DNA from 2 places in the Streptomyces sp. NPDC055243 genome. Region 1 is predicted to be linked to the other one. Evidence: riboswitches for the same ligand, from Rfam matches in the RefSeq annotation. Region 1 holds a riboswitch; the other holds the start of a gene.
The links. Region 1 has a riboswitch for cobalamin ahead of ACIGXX_RS19205 (CbtB-domain containing protein). Riboswitches for the same ligand answer to the same signal wherever they lie in the genome.

Region 1 (5,767 bases):
AACTACCACTCGGGCTCGATCCTGCTGCCCGACGGCCGCGTGATGTTCTTCGGCTCCGACTCGCTCTACTCCGACAAGGCCAACACCAAGCCCGGCGAGTTCGAGCAGCGCATCGAGATCTACACGCCGCCGTACCTCTACCAGGGCTCGCAGCCCACGCTGACCGGCGGTCCCGAGGAGATCAAGCGCGGTGGCTCGGGGACGTATCGGACGCAGCACGCCTCGTCCATCAAGACGGCCCGCCTGATCAGGCCGAGCGCCTCGACGCACGTCACCGACATCGACCAGACGTCCGTCGCCCTCGACCTGAAGAAGTCGGCGGACGGCGTCACGGTGACGATTCCCGAGGAGAAGAGCCTGGTCGAATCGGGCTGGTACATGCTGTTCGTCACCGACGACCAGGGCACCCCGAGCAAGGCCCAGTGGGTCCACGTGCCGTAGCTCGCGTGGGCGCGGGGCGGGTGACTGCGCCCCCGTTAGGGGCGCGGGGAACTGCGCGCTCAGCCCGCGAAAAGCCGCAGTCGCGTCTGCCAGATGAATCGGCAGACGCGACTGCGGCTCTTTTGTGGTTGCTCGCGCAGTTCCCCGCGCCCCTTGCGGGGCGCTCCTACTTGGCCGCCGCCGCGAGGCTCTTCGCGTACTCGGGCCACCACTGACCGGCCTTCGGCCCGCCCCTGCACGTCCCGTCGGACTCACCGGGCCGCTTGATCCAGAGGTACGCGTCCACGAGCGGGTCGGACGTCTTGGTGGTCGGCGCCTCGCCGAGCGCGCGGCCCGGCGGGTTGCACCAGGTGTCCTTGCCCTTGGTGTACGGGCCGTTGCCGTTGCGCGCGGTGTCGATGACGAACGGCTTGTCGCCGATCTTCGCCGAGAGCTTCTTGCCGAACTCCGTGCTGGCCTCGGTGGTCTGGAAGTTCGAGACGTTGACCGAGAAACCGTCGGCCTGCTCGACGCCCGACCACTTCAAGGGCTCCCAGAGCGAGTCCGGGTTCTTCCAGCCCGCGTTGCCCGCGTCCAGGTACACCTTCGTGTTCTTCAGGGACTTGAGCTTCTCGATGGCGCCCTTGAGCAGGTCGTACCGCTCCTCGTGGAACTCCTCCGGCGTGCAGTTGTCGACCATGTGGAGCACCGCGTCCGGCTCCAGGATGACCGTGGCCCGCCGGTCGCCGATGCCCGCGGCGACCTGGTCGATGAACTTCCTGTATTCGTTGCCGTCGGCCGCGCCGCCGCCCGAATACTGGCCGCAGTCGCGGTGCGGGATGTTGTAGAGGACCAACAGGGCGTCGCGGTCGGCCTTCTCGGCGGCCTCGGTGAAGCCGCGCGACTGCTCCTCCGCGTTCTCCGGGACGATCCATTCGGCGACCGGCTGCTCGGCGATCTTGCGGATCAGCTCGGCGTCGTCCTTCTTGTCGTCCTTCTCGTACGAGGCGACCTGCTTGGCCGCGTTCCCCTCCGGGTTGACCCAGTACGGGTCGGAGCCCTTGGGCTGCTGCTTGATGGGCTGTCCCGACGATTCCTCGTTGCCCGAGCCGTCATCGGAGGAGCACCCCGACAGCAGCAGCGCCGCCCCCGCAAACGCCGCCGCAGCCTTCACCCCCCGGGCCGCGATCCGATGACCGCGGCCGGTGCCTTTGTGGTACATCCACTCCCCCTTGGGTGCACTGTCCGATTCTCAATCCTGACATACGCACTCCCGGCCCACGAGGCCCGCCCGTCGGCTGCGGAGACCTGTTGGAGACCTGTTACAGCTCGGCGCCCGGGGGTAGGCGCAGGGCGCGGGGTGGCGCTCATGGGGAGGAGATCATGCGGGATCACACCTCTGAACTACGGCTGGCCGAAGTCCTGGTGGAGACCACGAACACACTGGACGACGACTTCGACCCGGATCTCTATCTCAGCCGGGTCGCGGGCCACTGCGTAGAGCTGCTCGACGCCACTGCCGCCGGAGTCATCTTCGACGGCGCGGGCACACACTCGGTCGCCGCGGGCGGCCACCCACGGGACCTGGCGCTCGACCTGCTGGGGGCCCAGCAGAGCGGCGGACCCTGCGTGGAGAGCCTCGGCACCGGGCTGCCCGTGCCGCCGGTGCGGCTCGCGACGGCCGAACCCGCCAAGCGCTGGCCGGAGTTCACCGCGCTTGCCCGCCGCCGCGGCATCGGGATCACCTACGCGGTTCCGCTGCGCCAGCGCGAGGCCCTGCTCGGCGCGCTCAACGTCTTCGTGCCCGAGGCCACCCTGGTCCCGCACACCGACGGGGAGTTGCGTCTGGCGCAGGCGATCGCCGACGCCGCCGCGCTGGGGCTGCACAATCACCGCGCCTACACGGAGTATCGGGTCCTCGCCACACAGCTCCAGGGCGCTCTGACCAGCCGCGTACGCATCGAACAGGCCAAAGGCATACTCGCCGAACGCTGGCACACGGGTGTGGACGAGGCCTTCCAGGCGCTGCGACGGTACGCGCGTAGAGAACGGCTGGTCATGGAGCTGGTCGCCACCGAAGTGATCAAGGGATCGCTCGACGACACGGTGCTGCGCGGCAGTTGGTCCGAACCTTCCTGAAGGTCATCCCGGGAACCACCACCACCTGCGGCGATCACGGAGAGGAAGCGGGTCACGACTTGGCGTCAAACCACCCCTAGGCTCCAGCGCTCATCCGTTCTAGAGTCGTCTCAACGGCCCAAGCCCCCGGCCTGATCGTCCATCCCGTATTGCGGGGTTGGCCACCGAACCTCCCGCGCCGGCGCCGGGTTACTCCCGCAGCTCGTGCGCGCGCGGTCGAGGACCAGCCCGGTCGACGGCTCCGGGGGGAGCGGGCCGCCGACCGGGCCGGGTTGCTCCCGATCCGGGGCTCTCCGGGACAAGTCCATACATCGAGGCGACGGTTGCAGGAACCCGGTGCGATTCCGGGGCGGTCCCGCCACTGTGACCGAACGCCCGCGTGGCGTGCGGAAGTCAGGAACTGAGCCGTCGCACTCCTGCTTCGGGGCGTGGAAACCCCAGGAGGAGGCGCTTCGACATGTCACTGCACGCCGCGCCATCGCCCACCGAAAGCACGGCGGCGCAGGCCGCCACGGCCTCGGCCCGCGACTGGCTCATCGCGTCGGCCGCGGTCGTCATCGCGCTGGTCGCGCTCTACGCCGTCTTCTTCGACAACGGCTCGCTGCTCTCGGCGACCGGCGGCCATCTCCACGAGTTCGCCCACGACGGCAGGCACCTTTTCGGCGCCCCCTGCCATTGACCGGGGACGGACACGGCACCATGCCATCCCCTTCGTCCTCACCTGTTCTGCCCCTGCTCGGCCGGGGTCTCGTGGCGGGAGGCGTGGCGGGCCTCGCCGCCGGCCTCTTCTCCCTGCTCCTCGCCGAGCCGCTGATGGACCGGGCGATCCGCGCCGAGGAGAAGCGGACGGCCGCCCAGGAACACGCGCACGCCGCGCGGCACCACGAGGAGCTGTTCACGCGCTCCACCCAGCACGGCGGCCTGGTGGTCACCGCGGTCGTCGCCGGTCTGGCCGTCGGCGTCCTGTTCGCCGTGGCGTACGCGCTGGTGCACCGCCGCGACCCGTACGCGGCTCCGTGGCCGCGCGCCCTCACCTTCGCGGGAGCGGCCTTCCTGGCCCTCTCGCTGCTGCCCGGCCTGCGCTATCCGGCGAACCCGCCGGGCGTCGGCGACGCGGGCACGGTCGGCGAGCGCCAGGCGATGTGGCTCGCGGCCGTCGCGATCGGCGTCCTCGGCACGCTCCTGACCTGGCAGGTGTACGTACGTCTCGCGGCCAGATCCGTCCCGGCGCGGCAGCTCGCGGCGGCCCTCACGACGGTCGCCGTCCTGGCCGCGCTCTTCCTGCTCCCGGACAACCCCGACCCGGTCCCGGTCGACGCGGCGCTCCTGTGGGACTTCCGCGTCCTCTCGGTCGCCTCGCACGCCCTGCTCTGGTCCGTGTTCGCGGCGGTCTTCGGGGCCCTGGGCCTGCGGGCCGTCCGGGAAGGGGCCGTCAGGGGTGGCGCCAGGGGCGCGAGCGCGGCGGGAGTGCCCTCGCGCCCGGGCGCCACCCCTACGGCCCCACCCCGGTGAGGTAGGCGGACACCACCACGTTCGCCGAGTACGTCTTGGCGGTCCGGTCGAAGGTGCCGCCGCAGGTGATCAGGCGGAGCTCGGCGCGGCCCTTCTCGTGGGGGCCGTACGCCTTCTTCGCGTCGAAGCGGTCCCGGCTGATGACCTGGACGTCGTCCACGGTGAACTCCGCGACCGAGCCGTCGTCCCGGGTCACCCGGATCTTCTCGCCCGGCCGCATCGCGCTGAGGTCGTAGAAGACGGCGGGGCGCGTCTCGGTGTCGACGTGGCCCACGAACAGGGAGGTGCCCTCGGCGCCGGGGCGCGTCCCGCCGCCGTACCAGCCGACGGAGGCCGCCTCGGTGAAGGGCGGCGGATCGATGGCGCCGTCCCGGTCGAGCCCGCGGGCGATCACGGGCGCCCGCACCTTCAGCGAGGGAACGTCCACGCTCAGCGGCCTGGCCGCACCCAACGGCTCGTGCGCGTCCGGGAGTTCGACGGCGAACGGCCGGCCCACCGCCGCCACGTCACCGTTCGTGGGCTCCGAGACACCGCCGCGTACGTCGGTGATCTCGCTGCCCCACAGCCAGAGCCCGACAAGCACCAGCGCCCAGGCGAGTCCGGTGAGGAACCGCCCGTGGCCCGCCGACCCCTCGTGGCCCGACATGTCAGTGGCCGCCCGTCACTCGGAGCGGCGCCGGCGGACACTGCGGAACGCCACGGCCACGGCCGCCACCCCCGCGAGCACCAGGCCGATCACCGCGTGCCGGGTGCCGGGCCCCGCCTCCTGGGCGTGCGCGGCCAGCTGCGCGGTGCCGCCGCCGCCCGCGCGGACCGGCGAGACGGGGGCGGTGTGGTGCCGGCCGACCTGCACGGTGCCCACGCCCTGGTGGGGGTGGCCGTCGCAGATGACGGTGATGTCGTACGAGCCCTCGACGCCGTTGCGGATCGTGGCGGAGCCGTTCAGGGAGTACTTCTCGCCGTCCCTGCCGGTGAGCTTCGCGTCCCCCGTGAACGCGCCGGACCCGGCGGACCCGGTCGTCCCTTCACACCCCGAGACGCTGATCTCGACCTTGGCCCCGGGCTCGGCGGTGGACGGGGTGACCGTGGCACGCACTTTGTCCTGCTCATGGGCGTGCGCCGGCACCGTGGCGACGACGGGGAGCGCGGCGAGGACAGCCGCCCCGGCTATGCCACGCAGGGTGAGTGTTCCTCTACGCATCGTGAACCTCCTGTTCCGAGGTTCACGCGCGGCGGCATCACACGCCTCCCGTGTGCGGCAAACGGGTGGTTATACGCGGTCCACCAGGTCGGCGATGGAGTCCACGACATTGGAGGGCCGGAAGGGGTGCTGGTCGATGTCCTTGCGGGAGGTGAGCCCCGTCAGGACCAGGAACGTCTCCATCCCCGCCTCGAGACCGGCCAGGACATCGGTGTCCATGCGGTCGCCGATCATGGCGCTGGTCTCGGAGTGCGCCCCGATGGCGTTGAGCCCGGTCCGCATCATCAGGGGGTTCGGCTTGCCCGCGAAGTAGGGGTTGCGCCCGGTGGCCTTGGTGATCAGCGCGGCGACGGCCCCGGTGGCGGGCAGCGGCCCCTCGGTGGAGGGCCCGGTCTCGTCGGGGTTCGTGCAGATGAAGCGGGCCCCGCCGTTGATCAGCCGCACGGCCTTGGTCATGGCCTCGAACGAATACGTCCGGGTCTCGCCGAGCACCAC
Region 2 (5,767 bases), on a different contig from region 1:
GGGGCAGGGGACAGCGGGTCTCACCGGTCCCCCTCCGCGGTCATGAGGGTGCCCCCGGTGCGATGAAGGGGAGGCCGGACGGGGGGCCGTTCTCGATCAGGCCGAGCAGCGCGTCGGTGTCCGCGTGCTCCTCGATCAGATCGCCGAGCAGATCGAGCTGCTCCTCGCGCAGGGCGCCGAAGCTGGTGTCGGGCGCGGGCACGAAGCGGCGTCCGGCGGCGCGGGCGACCTCGGTCAGGAAGCGGCGCCGGAACGCGTCGCTCTCCAGGGAGCCGTGCCAGTGCGTGCCCCACACCTCGCCGACGCGGCAGCCGTCCAGGAAGGGCTCTCCGCCCAGGACTTCGGCGACGCCGTGATGGATCTCGTACCCCTCGACGGGTTCGCCCAACGCCTCGCCGACCGGCCGCGCGAGGGTCTTCTCGCGCTCGAACCGCACGCGCACGGGCAGCAGCCCGAGCCCGTCCACGGCCCCCGCCCGCGACTCGACGTCGTCCTCGATGTGCTCGCCGAGCACCTGGAAGCCGCCGCAGATCCCGAGCACGGGCCGCCCCTCGGCGGCGCGCCGCGCGATGGCGTCCGCGAGACCGCGCTCGCGCAGCCACTCCAGGGCGCGCACGGTGCCGCGCGTGCCCGGCACGACCACGAGATCGGCGTCGACGAGCTCGTCGGCCCGGTCCACGAACCGCACCACGACGCCGGGTTCGGCGGCCAGGGCGTCCACGTCCGTGAAGTTCGACATCAGCGGCACGGCACAGACGGCGACCCGCAGCACGTCCTCACCGACCGGCGGGGTGACGGCGGACTCGCGCACGGCGCCCCGCAGGGACACCCGCAGGCCGTCCTCCTCGTCGATGCCGAGGCCGTGCTGGAAGGGCAGCACACCGAACGTGCGCCGCCCGGTGAGCCCGAGCAGCATGTCGAGCCCGGGTTCCAGCAGCGAGACGTCGCCCCGGAACTTGTTGACGAGATACCCGGCGACCAGTTCCTGGTCCTGTGCGCTGAGCAGCGCCGTCGTCCCGAAGAAGGAGGCGAAGACGCCACCGCGGTCGATGTCGCCGACGACGAGGACGGGGAAGCGGGCGGCCCGCGCGATCCCCATGTTCACGATGTCCGTGCGCCGCAGATTGATCTCGGCGGGGCTGCCCGCGCCTTCGCAGATCACGGCGTCATAGCTGCCCCGCAGTTCCTCCAGGCATCCCACGACGGTGGAGAGCAGCGCTTCCTGCCGTCCACCGTGGTAGCCGCGTGCGCTCATCTCGCCCACGGCCTTGCCCATCAGGACGACCTGGCTGCTGCGGTCGCTGCCGGGCTTGAGCAGCACGGGGTTCATCAGCGCGCTCGGCTCGACCCGGGCGGCCTGCGCCTGCATGGCCTGGGCCCGTCCGATCTCGGCGCCTTCGCGCGTGACGAAGGAGTTGAGGGACATGTTCTGCGCCTTGAAGGGCGCGACGGAGACCCCCTTGCGGGCCAGCCACCGGCAGATGCCCGCGGTGACGACGCTCTTCCCCGCGTCCGATGTGGTCCCGGCCACGAGCAGTCCACCACTCACGAGGCGCCGCCTTTCCGCATAGTGCTCACCACTGCCGCGACCCCCAGGGCCAGCAGTCCGACCCGCCGCGACAACCGCACGGCCCGCTCGATGTCCGTCACGTCGACGGCCCGCCCGCTCGTGTTCAGGACGGGCCGGTGCTCGACCCGGCCTCCGTACGAGAGGCTCCCCCCGAGCCGTACCCCCAACGCCCCGGCGAAGGCGGACTCCACGGGCCCCGCGTTGGGGCTCGGATGCTTGGCCGCGTCCGCGCGCCAGGCGCGCAGGGCTCCCTTCGGAGCGTCCCCGGCGACGGCGGCCAGCACCGCGGTGAGCCGGGCGCCCGGCCAGCCCAGAACGTCGTCGAGCCGCGCGGAGGCCCACCCGTAGCGCCGGTACCTCACGGACTTGTGCCCGACCATGGCGTCGAGCGTGTTGACGGCACGGAAGGCGACCAGCCCCGGCACCCCGCCGACGGCGCCCCACACGAGCGCACCGACCACCGCGTCGGAGGTGTTCTCGGCGACGGACTCGACCACGGCCCGCGCGATGCCGTCGGCGTCCAGAGCCTGCGGATCGCGCCCGCACAGATGCGGCAGCCGCTCCCGCGCCACCTCGACGTCCCCGGCGGCGAGCGCCCCGCCGATGGCCCGCGCCTCACGCCCCAGCGAGGTCCCGCCGACCACGGCCCAGGTCGTGGCGGCGGTCAGCGCGACGGACGCGGCGCGTGAGTCACGTACGAGAGAAGAGGCCAGGGCGGCGGCACCGGCCGCGCCCCCGGCGCACACCACGGCGTGCAGGGCGCCCCACCCGCGGTGGTCACGCCACAGCACACGCTCGACGGCGCCCGCGGCCCGGCCGAACGCGGCGACCGGGTGCCCGCGGCGAGGATCGCCGAGCAGCAGGTCACCGAGGAGGCCGGCGGCGGCGCCGTACGCGAAGTCGCGGTCGGCACGCACGGGTTCAGCCGACCGGAAGGAGGAGAGGAGCGAGGGGCCCGGCCTGGAAGGGCAGGGGCACAGAGACCGGCAACGGGCGGCCGCGCATGGCGATATGTCCTCACTCAGGGTGTCCGCGCCCTGGTTCGACGTGACCGGCGGCGAGAGTTCCTGGCTTCCGAGGAGGGGGCTCCCCGATGACAGTGGCGGGACCGCGCCGGATTCGCACCGGCTTCCTCTCCTGCCGCCGTAATGGCTCCGGCAGTCCACCACGCCCGCGAACGCCCGTCAACTTGCCGTTGACCTGGTACGGGAGAGTGTGCCGAGGCCCACATGGGGCCGGTTTCCCGGCGTCGGCGTGCGTCGGCGCGGGCCGGGCACGGCGGACACGCGAAAGCCGGGTGGGACGCACTCGTCGAGGCGTGTCCCACCCGGCTCCCGTGAGGCCGAAGTGCCGTCAGGCGACGATCAGGTAGATCCCGTACGCCACGGCCGCCAGGCAGAGCGCGAAGCACGCGTACGCGCCCGTGCGTGCCGCCACGGGGACGGTGCCGGCGGTGGTGCCGGCGGTGGTGGAAGAGGCGCCGGACGTGGCCGCCTCGCGCTTGGAGAGGCCGACGATGCCGAGGGTGAACAGGCCCACCAGGGCCACCGTCACCCCGAGGCTGACTCCGAACACGGAGCCGAGAGCTGCCCAGTCGATGTTCATGGTGAGTTGTCCTTACACCGTGGCGGGCCGGGCGGGATCCGCCACGGTGCCGGTCGGGGCCGGGATGGTGGCCTTGACGAAGTCGACGTCGGCGCTTGCCACGGCCGACCCGGTGGGCGGCGGCGAGACGGCGGCCATCGCGGTGGTCACGACACCGGCGGGCTCGGCGCCGGAGGGGCCGCCGATCTCGTCGTCGGCGACGTTCGTGTGGTCGACGGCGTTGCGCCGGGAGAGCACCCAGATCACGGCCGAGCCACCGATGAGCAGCGCGGCGGTCGCCGCGACGCCCCAGGGGCCCTGCTTGGTGAGGAACTCCGCGCCCGCGCCGACCAGACCGGCGGCCGGGAGCGTGAGGCCCCAGGCGACGAACATGCGGGTCGCCGTGGACCAGCGGACCACACCGCCCTTGCGGCCGAGGCCCGCGCCCATCACGGCGCCCGAGCAGACCTGGGTGGTGGAGAGCGAGAAGCCGATGTGCGAGGAGGCGAGGATCGCGGTCGCGGCGCTGGTCTGGGCGGCGAAGCCCTGCTGCGGCGCGAGGTCCGTCAGGCCCTTGCCCATGGTGCGGATGATGCGCCAGCCGCCGAGGTAGGTGCCCAGCGCGATGGCGACACCGGCCGAGACGATGACCCACATCGGGGGGTTGGCACCCGGGTTCAGGACGCCGCCGGTGATCAGGGCGAGCGTGATGATGCCCATCGTCTTCTGCGCGTCGTTCGTGCCGTGCGCCAGCGAGACGAGGCCCGCGGAGGCGATCTGGCCGGTGCGGTAGCCCTTGGCGGTCGCCTTGGTGTCGGTGTTGCGCCCGATGCGGTACGTCAGGCGCGTGGCCAGCGTCGCGGCGATGCCGGCGACGAGGGGCGCGGCGATCGCGGGGATCAGGATCTTCGTGACGACGGTGCCGCCGTCGATCGACGACCAGCCCATCGACATGACCGCGGCACCGATGAGGCCGCCGAAGAGTGCGTGGGAGGAGCTGGAGGGCAGGCCCACCAGCCAGGTCAACAGATTCCAGAGGATCGCGCCCACCAGGGCCGCGAAGATCACCTCTGTCTTCAGTCCGTCCTCGTTGACGATCCCGCCGGAGATCGTCTTGGCGACCTCCACCGACAGGAAGGCGCCGACGAGATTCAGCACGGCGGACATGGCCACCGCCGTCTTGGGCTTGAGGGCGCCGGTCGAGATGGTGGTGGCCATCGCGTTGGCTGTGTCGTGGAAACCGTTCGTGAAGTCGAACACGAGAGCGGTAACGATCACGATCCCGAGGAGAAGCGTGATGTGTTCCATTTACCCAGGCTTCTGTTGGACGTCAGTGGCAAGTGGAACGTAGGCAACCTGGGTGAACGGAAAGTGAACTGGGCCGGGCCGTGCGGTGACCCAATTCGGGGCACCGTCACTCCGGTTCCGCCGGGGTCCTGCCGGGGATCGGCCGGAGTGGCGGTGCGAGGCCCGGAATCCGGGCTTCCGAGGGTGTCTGGGCTACCCCCGGGCGAACCTCTTCAACTGGTTCGGCGAGCCGTTGAAGAGATTCTGGTCACCCGGCAGTCTGCCGCCGTTGTCGTACTGCCAGATGGTCAGGTGCGACCAGCCCTTGGGCAGCGCTCCCGACGTCGACGACCAGCGTGCCAGCCACAGCGGGTGATGCGCGCCGTAGGCCCGGCTGCCGCCCGTGCAGGTGTTCCACCACTTGGTGGTCGTGTAGATCACGGGGCGCCGCCCCGTCCGCCGCTTCACCTCGTCGCTGAAGGACTTGATCCAGTTGACCATGCCGGTCCTGCTCATGCCGTAGCACTTCCGGCGGCTGTACGGATTGTGCTCGATGGCCAGGGCCGGCGGCAGTGTCATGCCGTCCGCCCGCCACCGTCCACCGTGCCTCATGAAGTACGCGGTTGCCCGACTTCTTGCCCGACGACTTGCTCGGCACGGCGAAGTGACGAAGCGTGCGCCCTTGCTCTTCGCCTTCCGCCAGTCGACGTTCTTCTGGTGCGACGAGACGTCGTGCCCTCTCGCCTTGCCCGCCGCCGAAACCGGAATCTCGGCGAGGGCGGTCCCCCCGAGGGCCAGAGTCGCCACCGAGGCCGCGATGACGCGGGCGCGGTGGCGGGACGGTTTGTGGTCACGAGCCATATTTCCCCCCGGATGACGACGTATGGGACAAAACCCCCAGATGGTATTGGAAGATCATTCAATGTCGGTCGACCACCGGCCAAGCCAATCAGTGGCAAAGGGTGTTTTGTGCCGATGCGTGCTCTTACGGACTTCTGGGCTCCGCACTACGGTGGCGCGGCCCGGCGGCTGGCAGGATCACGGCATGACGGAGCAGCAGGGCGACGACCGGCAGGACGCGATGGAGCGGGCGTGGGACGAGCTGGTGGCGGCGGCCCGCAGAACGGTGGCGGACGGCCTGGTGGTCGGCACGTCGGGCAACGTCTCGGTGCGCGTCGGCGGCACGATCCTGGTCACCCCCAGCGGCGTGCCGTACGACCGGCTGGGGCCGCGGGACGCGGTCGGTGTCGACGTGGACGGCAACCAGCTCTTCGGCGATCTCGCCCCCACCAGCGAACTGCCCATGCACCTGGCGGTCTACCGCAC

Region 2: linked by a shared signal. The riboswitch ahead of ACIGXX_RS22715 (cobalamin biosynthesis protein) and the one ahead of ACIGXX_RS19205 (CbtB-domain containing protein) in region 1 are both predicted to bind cobalamin.

What each region holds. Positions count from the first base shown of each region.
Region 1 covers NZ_JBITWR010000006.1:118,094-123,860, reverse strand. Annotated here, with positions in the region: gene ACIGXX_RS19220 (kelch motif-containing protein) at 1-441, shown strand, start outside; gene ACIGXX_RS19215 (glycoside hydrolase family 6 protein) at 608-1,642, opposite strand; gene ACIGXX_RS19210 (ANTAR domain-containing protein) at 1,804-2,559, shown strand; cobalamin riboswitch at 2,863-2,984, shown strand; gene ACIGXX_RS19205 (CbtB-domain containing protein) at 3,017-3,238, shown strand; gene ACIGXX_RS19200 (CbtA family protein) at 3,259-4,071, shown strand; gene ACIGXX_RS19195 (class F sortase) at 4,052-4,717, opposite strand; gene ACIGXX_RS19190 (hypothetical protein) at 4,733-5,272, opposite strand; gene ACIGXX_RS19185 (HAD-IIA family hydrolase) at 5,342-5,767, opposite strand, start outside.
Region 2 covers NZ_JBITWR010000007.1:382,973-388,739, forward strand. Annotated here, with positions in the region: gene ACIGXX_RS22710 (cobyric acid synthase) at 41-1,549, opposite strand; gene ACIGXX_RS22715 (cobalamin biosynthesis protein) at 1,546-2,487, opposite strand; cobalamin riboswitch at 2,609-2,744, opposite strand; gene ACIGXX_RS22720 (hypothetical protein) at 2,924-3,175, opposite strand; gene ACIGXX_RS22725 (inorganic phosphate transporter) at 3,188-4,462, opposite strand; gene ACIGXX_RS22730 (GH25 family lysozyme) at 4,655-5,302, opposite strand; gene ACIGXX_RS22735 (class II aldolase/adducin family protein) at 5,487-5,767, shown strand, end outside.